DNA from 3 places in the Thermanaerosceptrum fracticalcis genome. Region 2 is predicted to be linked to each of the others. Evidence: riboswitches for the same ligand, from Rfam matches in the RefSeq annotation. Region 2 holds a riboswitch; each other region holds the start of a gene.
The links. A riboswitch is a leader RNA that binds a small molecule or an ion and turns the genes downstream of it on or off. The one in region 2 is predicted to bind lysine.
Positions count from the first base shown of each region.

Region 1 (4,198 bases), 1.6 Mb from region 2:
TAGATTCAGAGTGGCTTCTAATGACCGGAACCCGTACGGTTGTGGCCGTGATGGCAATGTTTTTGTCATCGAAAATTTTATGGGTTTCTTTTACCATTTTCATTTCCTCTTTGGTGAAGCCATTATCCTGGAAGACATCAATATGAGGGATCAAATTATAAGCGATTTGATGGGGAAATACTTTGGGCTGAATGTTGGAGGAATCATTTATCTGTTCATATAATTCATCAATGGCTTCTTTTCCTGCTCCGGAAACTGCCTGATAAGTGGAGACAATGATGCGTTTTATCGGTGAGATATTATGGATGGGTTTTAGGGCCATGCACATAATAATCGTTGAGCAATTAGGATTGGCAATAAGCCCTTTGTGGTTATTTAGAGCATGGGGATTTACTTCAGGTATCACCAGGGGAACATCATCATGTAAACGGTAGGTGCTGCTATTGTCGATGACTACTGCACCTTGCCGGAGGGCTTCAGTGGCGTACTCCTGACTGGCTTTCCCGCCGGCGAACAGTGCCACGTCCACTCCCTTAAAAGCCTGGCTGTTGATAGTTTCAACCTGATGTTCTTTGCCTTGAAAGCGAATTCTTGTGCCTTTAGAACGCTCTGTAGCGAACAATTTTATATGTTGTATATAAGGTCTTGTTTCTAAAATTTTTAATATTTCAGTACCTACAGCACCGGTGGCGCCAACAACTGCTATGTTCAATTTCTTCATTTTTGCATACCTCCATTTATTAAGTATTTTTGAAGCTTTCCCGAAAGATTGACGTATGCCGAAGTCCGGCTCCTGGCAAATCTTATATAGGTTTTGATATTTAACTACTATTGTATCACCCTTCGTGTATACGTCAAGGACAATTGTCTACGCCACGTGAACATCAATAAATATTATGGTTATAAATAACAATATGAATTATTCGATATTGCTAAACTTCTCATCGATGAGGAGCCGTCGCGTAAAAGCAATTAATCCAGGATATTTTCCAGCCCGATTTTCAGCCCCCTCAGGCATTTCACCTTTCTGACGGCCAAAAGAATGCCAGGAATAAAGGACTCTCTCGAAAATGAATCGTGACGTATAGTCAAGAGTTCACCTATACCGGCAAATAATACTTCTTGATGGGCCACCAGGCTCTTTAAACGGACACTATGAATGTTTACACCGTAAAATTGTCCACCCCGGCTGCAGTTATCCATTTGCACGGTTTCGCATATGGGAGAATTGGTATATCTCATGGCACAAGCTGTAGCAATGGCTGTGCCCGAGGGGCTATCAACTTTTTTGTCATTGTGATATTCAATAATTTCAGCCTGGGAGAAATACCTGGCAGCATCTCTCGCCCATTTCATCATAATGACAGCACCCAGGGAGAAATTAGGTGCCAAAAAAGCCCCTGTACTGCTGGCTTGAGCCAAGCTGTCAATCTCACTCATTTCTTCTTTAGAAAATCCAGTGGTCCCCACCACAACAGCAATACCCTGCTTTAAGGCAAGGGTAATATTCTTTTTGGCAGCTTCTTTATGGGTAAAGTCGATAATGACATCGGGTTGTGCTGTTTCGATAATGGACAGAAGATCATCATTAACTTGGACCCCCAATGGTTTCAAACCAGTTAATTCACCGATTTCTTTACCCACATTTTGCACATCACACGCACCGACAAGCTGTATATCGTCAGTTTTAGATATCCCCTTGATAATCTCCTGCCCCATCTTGCCACAGGCGCCTACTACTACTGCTTTAATCATGCTCATGCAAGCCACCTTACCTTTCCTCTAAATTATTTTATTGAGCAAATAATTAGGTGCTCATCGATGAGGACCTAATTATCAAATAGATACTCAACTAACAGCAGTATATGCGGACAGCAATATTGTGTGCCTCCCTTATGAAGAGAAAACGAAAAAACAGCTAAAGGGTCTACCTCTAGCTGTAAAAAGCTATAGTACCTCCTTCCTCTGCCCGTAGTGAGATAGTGCTCCACCTGGTAACGGGCCCTTACCAGATGACAGTTCTGCATTTCTTCAATGCAACCCCAGCATAGAGACCTGGATAGTCATCTACACTTCGGCGGATGCCCCTTTCCACCGGTTCATAGTGTCCCCACTCCCCGGCTTACTCTTGACAATCCGCGCCCCTACCCCACTCTTTTTGAGTGAGGTATCTTATTCAATTTTATTGTGTATTGTATACTAATATGTAAAATATGTCAATGATGGTGGTAAAATTTTTGTGGTGGTAAAATTTTTCTAATAGGGATATTTTTTATAACGCATATGGGATTCATCCAGCTCCACGATAATAACCTCAGAACCGATTTTACGAACGGCTTCCCAGGGTATGGTAAGATTATTTTTATCCCAAAGATTTAAAAGGCCGCCTTTGCTTGGTAAAATAATGGATTCAATGTTGCCGGTTTCCGCGTGAATGACTAAGTCGGAATCGGCTACCGTCCCCAGCCTGGCTCCGTTTTGGATATTGACAATATCTTTCCCGATCAGGTCAGTTAGTCTGACATTGTTCACGAATCTCACTCCATTCAAGTTTAGCGATCTACCTAAATCTGCGCAGCAAACTTAAAAACAGCGGTTGTAAGATGGCAATAACAATAGCTGCCAGTGCCAATGGATCAATTAAGAGGTTATCATAGATACACACTTTTTCCGGTAGTGACAGTTTTAGGAAAGAGGTAAGCAGTACCAGTGACAGATAAATCCCCCCGGCGATGGCCACCAGTTCACCTAAAGCGATAGAGGCCGGTGAGGCTACCGTACTTTCCACATTCTCCACACCGCGGGTCTTTTTAAGCCTCACTCTTGTGCGTACAGCCCAGGCCACAAGACCAATGAGAATTAAGGCTAGTATCCCCTTAATCAACATAAACATCCCCTCCTCTATTTAGAATATTATGCAAACTAGCCTCTCATAATGATAGAAAAAGAAAGAAGTAAGGAGTTTATCCTTACTTCTTCATTTCATATCCGGTTTTAGTGGACGTTCCGTCCTGCCTGCGGTGATTTTCTTTATTTTTGTCCATATACCTGGCATAAAGTTCGTCGGCAGTCATGCCCGTTTTAATACACATGCTGATGAGAAAATGTAAAATATCCACCAGTTCCTCTTTTACTGCCTCTAAGTCGATTTCTTTACGATTTTTCCACCATTTATAGTTGATTTCATTGAGCAGTTCTGCAACTTCTACATTAATGGCCATACATTCTTTTTGTAACCATGTTTCCAGGTCAAAATTAAGCTTACGTCCTTCTATCACTTTTTGGTCAAAGTTAGCCTGTTGTGCAAAAATGGCCTTCAGTTTATCCTTTTCCAACTTCTCTTCTCCTCCCCGGCCTTACCTGAGAAAATTATGCAAGTTTACCGGTTTTTCCAAAGGACCTATGGTACTTAAGGTAAAATGATAATTGTTAAACAAAGTGTTGGCAATGGATTTTACGTCTTCCAAGGTCACAGCAGATATTCTTTTTACTACTTCTTCGGGTGTAATGATTCTATTGAGGCATAGTTCAGTACGGCCGATTCTGGTCATACGGCTGCTCACACTTTCTAATCCCAAGTATAAGTTGCCTTTTATTTGTTCTTGGGTTCGCCGCAGTTCCCTTTCCGTGATACCATTTTCCATAATATCTGAAACTTCCTTGATTAACAGCCTGATAACTTCATCGTATTTCGCAGGGCTTGTGCCGGCATAAAAGGTGAATAGTCCCGTATCACAAAAGGCCGAGTGATAACTATAGACAGAATAGGCCAGTCCTCTTTCCTCACGGATAGACTGTACCAGGCGTGAGGATAAACCGCCGCCTAATACATTATTTAAGATATAAACGCTGTATATTCTTTCGTCACCCTGGGGTAAACCGGCCGTTCCCAAACAGATCTGGACCTGTCCCGTATCCCTGGAAATGTTGGATGTATCGGCATGGGTACTTCTCGGCGGAACCAGCCCCTCCGGTTTTTTGGCGGGTTTAATTTTTGCAAAAATCCTGGCAATCTTGTTTTGCACAGTTTGATGGTCGATATTGCCCGCTACGGCAACCACAATGTTATTTGCCGTATAATGCTTGTCCATATAGTTGATGATATCATTGCGTGTAATCGCTTCCAGGGAATTGACGGTACCCAGTATAGGTTTACCCAGAGGATGGTCGGGCCAGGCTGTTTGCACAAATAAATCAT
Region 1 covers NZ_CP045798.1:941,558-945,755, forward strand. Annotated here, with positions in the region: gene BR63_RS04940 (aspartate-semialdehyde dehydrogenase) at 1-721, opposite strand, end outside; gene dapB (4-hydroxy-tetrahydrodipicolinate reductase) at 973-1,761, opposite strand; lysine riboswitch at 1,973-2,155, opposite strand; gene BR63_RS04950 (YlmC/YmxH family sporulation protein) at 2,257-2,532, opposite strand; gene BR63_RS04955 (hypothetical protein) at 2,561-2,887, opposite strand; gene BR63_RS04960 (dUTPase) at 2,970-3,335, opposite strand; gene BR63_RS04965 (M16 family metallopeptidase) at 3,357-4,198, opposite strand, start outside.
Region 1: another riboswitch for lysine. It lies ahead of dapB (4-hydroxy-tetrahydrodipicolinate reductase); the one in region 2 lies ahead of BR63_RS12865 (diaminopimelate decarboxylase family protein).

Region 2 (4,198 bases):
AGTTAGATGAAGTTAGACATTAATACTGTTCGTTGGATTATAAATTTTTCCTTTATTTTTTTTTCGAATTTTTCTGATATAACATGTCATATCTCGACTAAATTTTTATATATTTAAGATTCAGCTCAAACTCTGTTAAAACAACAGCCGTACTCTTCAGCTCTGTATGTATAAAATAACAATATAAAAATCTCCCTGTTATAACAATATCTTTTGCTAACTTGTCAATGACAAATTGTTGTCATAAAACCGTGACAAATATGTAATAGATTTCCTGGGGAAGCTAAACTTCATACCAATCATTCCTTTAATTTTTCAGGATGAAAGTTGGAAGGCCGAAGTCTCCTCCGGCCTGATTTTTTGCTGGATAATTTAATTACAGCCTGGAAAAATCCAGGGTCTGGAAGAGATCTTCCAGGGTCTCCGCCCGACGGATCAATTCTACACTGCCGTCGGGTTTTAGGAGCAGTTCGGCAGAACGCAGTTTGCCGTTGTAATTGAAGCCCATGGCGTGCCCGTGGGCACCGGTATCGTGGATAACCACAATATCCCCGATATCGATCCTGGGCAGAGGGCGGTCAATGGCAAACTTATCGTTATTCTCACAGAGACTGCCGGTGACATCATAGGTATGGTCCAAAGGCCAGTCTTCTTTCCCTACTACGGTGATGTGATGGTAAGCGCCGTACATACCGGGACGCATAAGGTTGGCCATGCAGGCATCCAGCCCTACATAATTCTTGTAAATCTCTTTTTTGTGGAGGACCATAGCCACCAGGTAGCCATAAGGCCCGGTGATCATGCGGCCGCATTCCATGGCCAGTTTCAGGGGGTGCAGGCCGTTGGCCACGATCTTCTCCTCATAGGCCTTCCTAATCCCCCGGCCAATGTACTCCAGGTCTACCACTTCCTGTTCAGGCCGGTAGGGTATACCGATGCCGCCGCCGAAATTTACCAGTTCAATGCGAATATCCAGGGTACGATAAAGTTCGATGATCAGATCAAACATCATATTGGCGGTTTCGATAAAATAGTTGGGATCCAGTTCATTGGAAATCACCATGGTATGGATGCCGAAACGTTTGACACCCTTTTCTTTCATGATTTTATAGGCTTCAAAGATCTGTTTCCGGGTAAGGCCGTATTTGGCTTCTTCGGGATTGCCGATGATTGAGTTCCCACCCTCACGCAGAGGGCCGGGATTATAACGGAAGGAAATGATTTCAGGAATTCCTACATGCTTCTCCAGGTAGTCGATGTGACTGATATCATCGAGGTTGATAATGGCCCCCAGTTCAAAGGCTTTCTGGTATTCCACGGCCGGTGTGTCGTTTGAGGTAAAGACGATATTCTCTCCTACTATGCCTGCCTTTTCGGCCAGGACCAGCTCTGCCAGGGAACTGCAGTCGGCGCCGAAGCCTTCCTCCCGCAAGATCTTCAGGATATAGGGATTAGGGGTAGCTTTCACGGCAAAATATTCTTTAAAGGCGGGGGCCCAGGCAAAGGCTTGAATCAGTCTTCTGGCATTTTCCCTGATGGCTTTTTCATCATAGATATGAAAGGGAGTAGGGTGCTCTTTAATAATCTCTTCCAGCTGTGCTTTGGTAAAAGGCAACTTTTTCTCGGCCACGTAAATTTCCTCCTCTATATTTTTCATCTATATAAACAAAAAAGCAGCTTACGAGCACTTCCCGCAAGCTGCTTCATAAGGCAAAGGTCTGCCCCTGCCCTGCTGTACGAAATAGCGCTCCACCCAAAAAATATTGGGTGACAGTCTTGTGCTTATTCAACACAAGCCCAGCAAAGGTCCCCGGCCTGAAAACCTTCACTTCGGCGGCCATTCCTTTCCGTACCCGTCATCGCCGGCCTGCTCCCGATACGTACTCATAATATGCCGCGCCTCTACCATTAATTTATTCTATTGTGCAACAGAGCTCGAAGTCTGTCAATAGATATATTTTGACGGCATTGAGGTTCAAATATTATGGCAAAATGTGGTGGCTTATATTGACAGCACCTGATAAATATATTACAATTCATCACAATTAAACTGGGGACATTCCTGTCTCCAAGGAACTGCCCGCTCTTCAGCAGGTGTGTCCCCTTTCACCACGTTGGGGACATTCCTGTCTCCAAGGAACTGCCCGCTCTTCAGCAGGTGTGTCCCCTTTCCTATATATAAACTTCCGGAGGTGCCGCCATGTTGATCAAAGATATTTTTGCAACTAAGAAACCTGTGATTTCTTTTGAAATATTTCCTCCCAAAAAAGATAGTCCTATTGAAACCATTTACAACACCATCGAGGGCCTAAAGGATTTAAAACCCGATTTTATCAGTGTTACCTATGGGGCTGGCGGCAGCACAACCAACAGGACAGTAGAGATAGCGTCCCTGATTAAACACAAGTACGGCCTGGAAGCCCTGGCCCACCTCACCTGCATCGCCGCCACCAAACAGGAAATCGAGGGCATCCTTAATAGCCTCAAAGACAATGGTATAGAAAACATCCTGGCACTAAGGGGCGACTTACCCCAGGATCCTGATTTTAAGTTTCCCGACCCTCTCCATTACCAGTACGCCAAAGACCTTATCCTTCACATCCAGAGCCTCGGCAGCTTCTCTGTGGGTGCAGCCTGCTACCCCGAAGGGCACCTGGAGTGTGATGATATCGAAAAAGATTTAAGCTATCTAAAACAAAAGGTAGATACGGGTGTGGACTTCTTAATCACCCAGCTCTTCTTTGATAATGAAATTTTTTATGAATTTTTGGATCATATGGCAAGGGCCCGTATCAACGTACCCGTTACTGCAGGGATTATGCCGGTCCTGAACCGAAAACAGATCGAACGTATCACTTCTCTCTGCAAAGCTTCTTTGACCAAAAAGTTTATCAGGATTATGGAGCGGTATGAGCATAATCCGGAAGCACTAAAAGAGGCGGGTATCGCCTATGCTACGGAGCAGATCATCGACCTGCTCTCCTGGGGTGTGGACGGTATCCACATCTATACCATGAACCGCCCGGAGGTTACCAGGAAAATCGTAGAAAATATGTCGACGATCCGGTCAGTGATCAGTACCTAATTCTCCTAAATTGTGCAACAAGTATACTGTATTATATCAACCCTTTGCCGTGTTCAACCATTATATATAGATAATAACTGTTTGTTGGAAAAAAATACAAGGAGTTGCGGCACTTGCGTAAATCAGACTTCACCAAAATTGAGGAACTTATCTGCCAAGATTTAGGCGGGCGAGGGCTGGGAAAAGCTGCTCTCATTCCCGGAGACCTGGCCAGGGCCGCGGAAAAGCTGATGGACAGTACAACAGTACTTATTGTTACAGGCTTTGGCATAAAAGACACTCTTATAGGAGAAACAGATGGTCCGCTGGGCGCCCTCTCTTTGGCAGGAGCTTTGGAGGAATTGGGTAAAAATGCTGTTCTGATCACAGATCAATACTCCAGTCCCTTATTAGAGGCGGGCTCCACTCTTAAGGGCCTTTCCTCACCCCTTGAAGTCGTCCCTTATGACGGGGCCGAAATTTTCTGTGTAGATTTGATCAATAAATACCGGCCATCCATGATTGTAGCCATCGAGCGCCCCGGACGGGCCCGGGATGGACGCTTTTACTCCATGCGAGGAGAAGATTTAACCTATCTTATACCAAATACCGATCCCCTCTTTACTAAAGCGGCGGAGCTTGGTATTCCTACCGCTGCAGTAGGGGACGGGGGCAATGAACTGGGTATGGGGAAAATAGCCGACATTATTCAAAACTCTGTTTCTAACGGTACCCAGATCTGCGCGGTTACCAGGGCCGATTATGTGCTGGTAACGGGGGTCTCCAACTGGGGAGGCCACGGCCTCACAGCCGCCCTTTCCCTGCTTTCCGGAAAGAACCTTCTCCACGACAGGAAAATGGAAAAGGATTTGTTAGCTGCCCTGGTGAAAGAGGGAGCCATTGACGGCTGCAGCAAAAAGCGGGAGATGACCGTGGACGGGTTAAGCCTGGAAATAAATTTGGCAATCTTGGACGAGCTCCATCAGATAGTAGAAATGGAGTTACTAAAGGAGAAAAAAGCCGTATCCTTCTAAGAGAACAAAAAACGAGAAAAAACGACTGCCACCCTTAAAAGGTTTGCAGCCGTTTTTTTTGGCTTATGCGACAAGGGGGACGGTTCTCTTGTCGCAAAAA
Region 2 covers NZ_CP045798.1:2,531,867-2,536,064, forward strand. Annotated here, with positions in the region: gene BR63_RS12865 (diaminopimelate decarboxylase family protein) at 377-1,630, opposite strand; lysine riboswitch at 1,735-1,913, opposite strand; gene metF (methylenetetrahydrofolate reductase [NAD(P)H]) at 2,201-3,085, shown strand; gene BR63_RS12875 (DUF4392 domain-containing protein) at 3,199-4,098, shown strand; gene BR63_RS12880 (GNAT family N-acetyltransferase) at 4,133-4,198, opposite strand, start outside.

Region 3 (4,198 bases), 350 kb from region 2:
GTCCTTTAAAGCTTGCACAACTTCAGGATCTAAGCCCTTAGCAACACCAATTTTATGCTCATCAGCCCAATTTAAATCTCTACCTTCTGCTTTTTCAGTAAATTTCTCAGCTACAGCACCGCATTGGGGGCATTTCTCAGGCGCAAACTCCCCTGTATGTACGTAACCACATACACTGCACATAAATTTTTTCATTGTAATTCCTCCTTGTATATTAAGAAATTCTTAATGTTTATATATTAATAATAGTAACAATTACTATAATTGTCAAGAGGTTTTTCATAAGAAATTACCTTAGTGTGCTGCGACAAAGGGGACGGTTCTCGTTGTCGCATATTCTCACCCCAGATCCATCCAATACTACGTCTTCCGTCTTTTCTGGTTTAAAATTTAAAATATTCCAAAAGCCACGCTCCTGTTTTTGATGCAATAGAAGTGTAACACGCAAAACATCTAAAAAATCAGGAGGTAAACCATGAATCACTATGAGCAAGAGATCGATATGTGCTATGAACTCAAAGAAACTCCCAAATCTTCCAAAGAGTCATATTTCCGAAGAGTAAATACATTCATCCAGTTTATACACGAACCGTCCCCAATGTCGCCAACATCATTTCCCTTTTTTTGAATGTCCTAAACACACAAAACCACCTCAACAGCTTCCATCCTGAGAGGTGGTTTTGTGAAGCGCTCATTTCTTTCCTAATGGAAGGTACAGTTAATGTTGACAACGATTAAAACCTGCGAATTTTCCTGCAATAGATCCTAAATCATAGCGGCCTTTCCAACGATCTTCGTAGGACCTTTCGATTCTTCCGCCAGCGTACTTATTGCATTAAACCCCAAGAGCATCTCTCTAAACGAAATAAATTAAATAAGATTTAGCTTAGTTAAAGCTTCTGTTATGGTTTCCGTTTCTTTTGCTGAAGCTTCAACCAGAGGGAGGCGCAGCTTACCTGAAGGTAACCCCAAAAGAGATAAAGCTTTCTTCACAGGAATAGGGTTAGTCGTCACAAAAATTGCCCTAAAAAGAGGAAAAAGCTGCTGGTGAATAACTCTAGCCTGATGAACATCACCGCTCATGTATGAATCAATCATTTTTTTAAGGGAATTTCCTATAAGATGGCCTGCTACGCTTACCACACCATAAGCACCTACAGATAACATGGGAAGAGTTAAGCTGTCGTCTCCGCTAAAAATTAAGAAATCTTCCGGGAGAAGAGTCTTTAGGGTGGAGACCTGGTCAAGATTCCCCGCAGCTTCTTTCAAGGCTACAATGTTCCCTATGCCTGCAAGTCTGGCCACAGTTTCTGGCAATAAATTTGTCCCGGTTCTTCCGGGGACATTATATAACATGACGGGAAGTGAGGTTTCAGTCGCTATGGCCTTAAAATGCTGGTACATACCCTCCTGGTTAGGTTTATTATAATAAGGTACAACAGCCATAATCCCGTCCACACCGATTTTCTCGGCCTCCTGTGTCAGGTAAATACTGTCCGCCGTGGAATTAGACCCTGTACCGGCAATAATCTGCCCCTTGTTTCCGACGGCCTCTTTAACAGCAGTAAAGAGACTTAATTTTTCTTTTAGAGATAAGGTAGGAGATTCCCCAGTAGTTCCTGCAATAACAAGACCGTCATTACCCGATTCGATGAGGTACAGAGCTAACTTTTGTGCACCCTCATAATCCACGCTTAAATCATCTTTAAAAGGTGTCACCATAGCCGTAATCATTCGGGGAAATTTACTCATTAAATAACAGCTCCTCTCCTTCTATAGCATTAATTACTTCTCTCTTTGTCATCGTCAAAAATTTATACCGTCCTTGTTGCTGCCCCTTTTCTTAACTAGCCAGCATTAACCCAACCTTTCATATAAATTCGAATTATCCTTAGATACTCATCGATGAGGACCCCCTTCCTGCTTCTGACCCTGCAACTAGAAGCAGTATATGCATAAAAAAGTTAAAGGTGCAAAGGGAGTCACTTGAAATAACCTTCTACAGATTAAGAAATGACTACAAAAAAAGCTAAAGGCATTAACCTTTAGCGTAACCGCTCTGGTTACCCCCCTTCCCTGCCCCTGGTGAGATAGTGCTCCATCTGATAACGGGCTCATATCAGATGACAGTCCTGCACTTCTTCAATGCAGTCCCAGCGTGAAACCTTGGCCGGTCTTCCACACTTCGGCGAACGCCCCTTTGGTCCAGTTCCTCGTTGCCACACTCCCTGGATTACTCTTGGCGATTCGCGACCCCTACCTCACTCTTGGGAGTGAGGTAAAAAATATTAGGTTTTTGCACATTATAGCATGAATTAAAATTACACGTCAATCAAAACTCATTAAGTCCTTCAATAATATCGGAAATATACCCAGAGCCCGCTGCATTTAATACCTTGACCGCATACAATTCGGCTTCAGGAGCAACACCCTCTCACTGGCAGGCCCAGTCAGCACTACTGCCGCATTTATTAATGGTAGATCCTTAATTTTTAGATATGCAGCGTAATGTACTCGCATTAGCCAGACAGTTTTTTTCCCAAATTATTTAGGAGTTCTTGTTCATTAACACCGTCTTTTGGAAAAGTCACTAGGGCTAAATCTATTTTCTGGATCCCTTGCTCAGTAAACCACTTGCGAAATTTTTCTGTTACCACTGCTGCTCCTTCAGCACCAGTAAGCGGTAAAACCAGCAGCAGATTGCGTTTCCTGGTAAGGAATACGGAGTCTATTTCTCTCAATTGCTCCTTCACTTTATTCCGGAGGTTGACAAGTTCTTTTAAGTGGGGTAAGCTCCGCATTTCATCCGGCATCCTAATCTCTAGTAAAGAGAGTAAGCTACCGCCACGCTGGGCCCGTTTGACCTCATTGCGGACCTGCTCTTCTAATTCGGCCTCGGTCCAAGCCTCCCTGTTATCCTCAGGGGGAACCAAGGGTCCAAGGACGCCCTCTACCCGTTCCAGTAAACCTTCTTTGGTAAAAGGCTTCCGGATGTAGTTAACGGCACCAGCTTTTAAAGCCCTTTGCACGGTGACCCGATCTGCACGACCTGTAAGTATAATGACCGGCAGGTAGGCCCACGCTTGCTCGGAACGCATCCTTTCCAGGGCAGTAAGGCCATCCATCCCTGGTAGGGTGATATCCAGGATAATCAAGTTTACCTCCTGATAGCGTTTTGGGAAACGAAAGAGGTCCTCTGCATTGACTAATTCCAATACTTTTACGCCGTACTGTTCCAGGGTTCGCTTTACTTCCAGGCGAACTATGTTGGAATCTTCTACAATCAAAACCTTTTTTTCTGTTGACACTTACTTTTCTACCTCCTTAAAAAGTAGAACAGGTCCCGGCCAGCTTCCTTGGCCCGGTACATAGCGGCACCAGCTGCCCTAAGAAGTTTTTTCACCTGTAGCCCCGTCTTCCGGGAAACAGGCTACTCCTACGCTAATAGTTCCGAGTAATACGCTATCATCGACTATCTCAATCAAATAATGATTCAACAATTAATTTAGAATTCCTGCCAAGTTTAGACAATTTCAATAATGATTCGATTCTGTTATGTTAATAATAATTACTTTTAGCGGTTATTTAGTATTCTATGCTTCTTATGGTAAAGAATCTGTTATGTACAAATACCGGTGGTATACCACAGGAATTTATGATTCCTAGGAATTACAAAGTCTATATGGCTCAACCGATTCTAGATATAGATAAGGCATTAGAAGAAATTTCACAAAATAGAGGGATTTTGTACGACCCTGCGGTGTTAGACGTTTGTATGAAAATTATTAACAAGAATGGCTTTAAATTAATGTAAAAGGAGCCACAGTAGGTACCGATAACGTCCAAGGTAAACAATGCCAAGGCATCATTACAAAGCTAAATAAAATAAGAATCCTAAGTAATGAACTGTACTCCCACCCAAAACAAACAAATGCCATATCCCATGATTAAACGGTATCCTTTTCCATAAATAAAAGATTACACCAAAGGTATACATCAAGCCACCTGTTAATAACCAGGTAAATAATCCTTGAGGTATCATCTCTAACATAGGCTTAACAGCTATCATAATTAGCCATCCCATAATGACATATAGGCCGATAGAAAAATATTTCATTTTCTCCAGATTGACAACTTTGAGAATGATTCCTCCTATGGCTAGAGCCCAAATAATGCCGAAAATCGTCCAACCCCAAGT
Region 3 covers NZ_CP045798.1:2,182,099-2,186,296, forward strand. Annotated here, with positions in the region: gene BR63_RS11170 (NADH peroxidase) at 1-195, opposite strand, end outside; gene dapA (4-hydroxy-tetrahydrodipicolinate synthase) at 871-1,752, opposite strand; lysine riboswitch at 2,084-2,267, opposite strand; gene BR63_RS11180 (response regulator) at 2,520-3,308, opposite strand; gene trhA (PAQR family membrane homeostasis protein TrhA) at 3,869-4,198, opposite strand, start outside.
Region 3: another riboswitch for lysine. It lies ahead of dapA (4-hydroxy-tetrahydrodipicolinate synthase); the one in region 2 lies ahead of BR63_RS12865 (diaminopimelate decarboxylase family protein).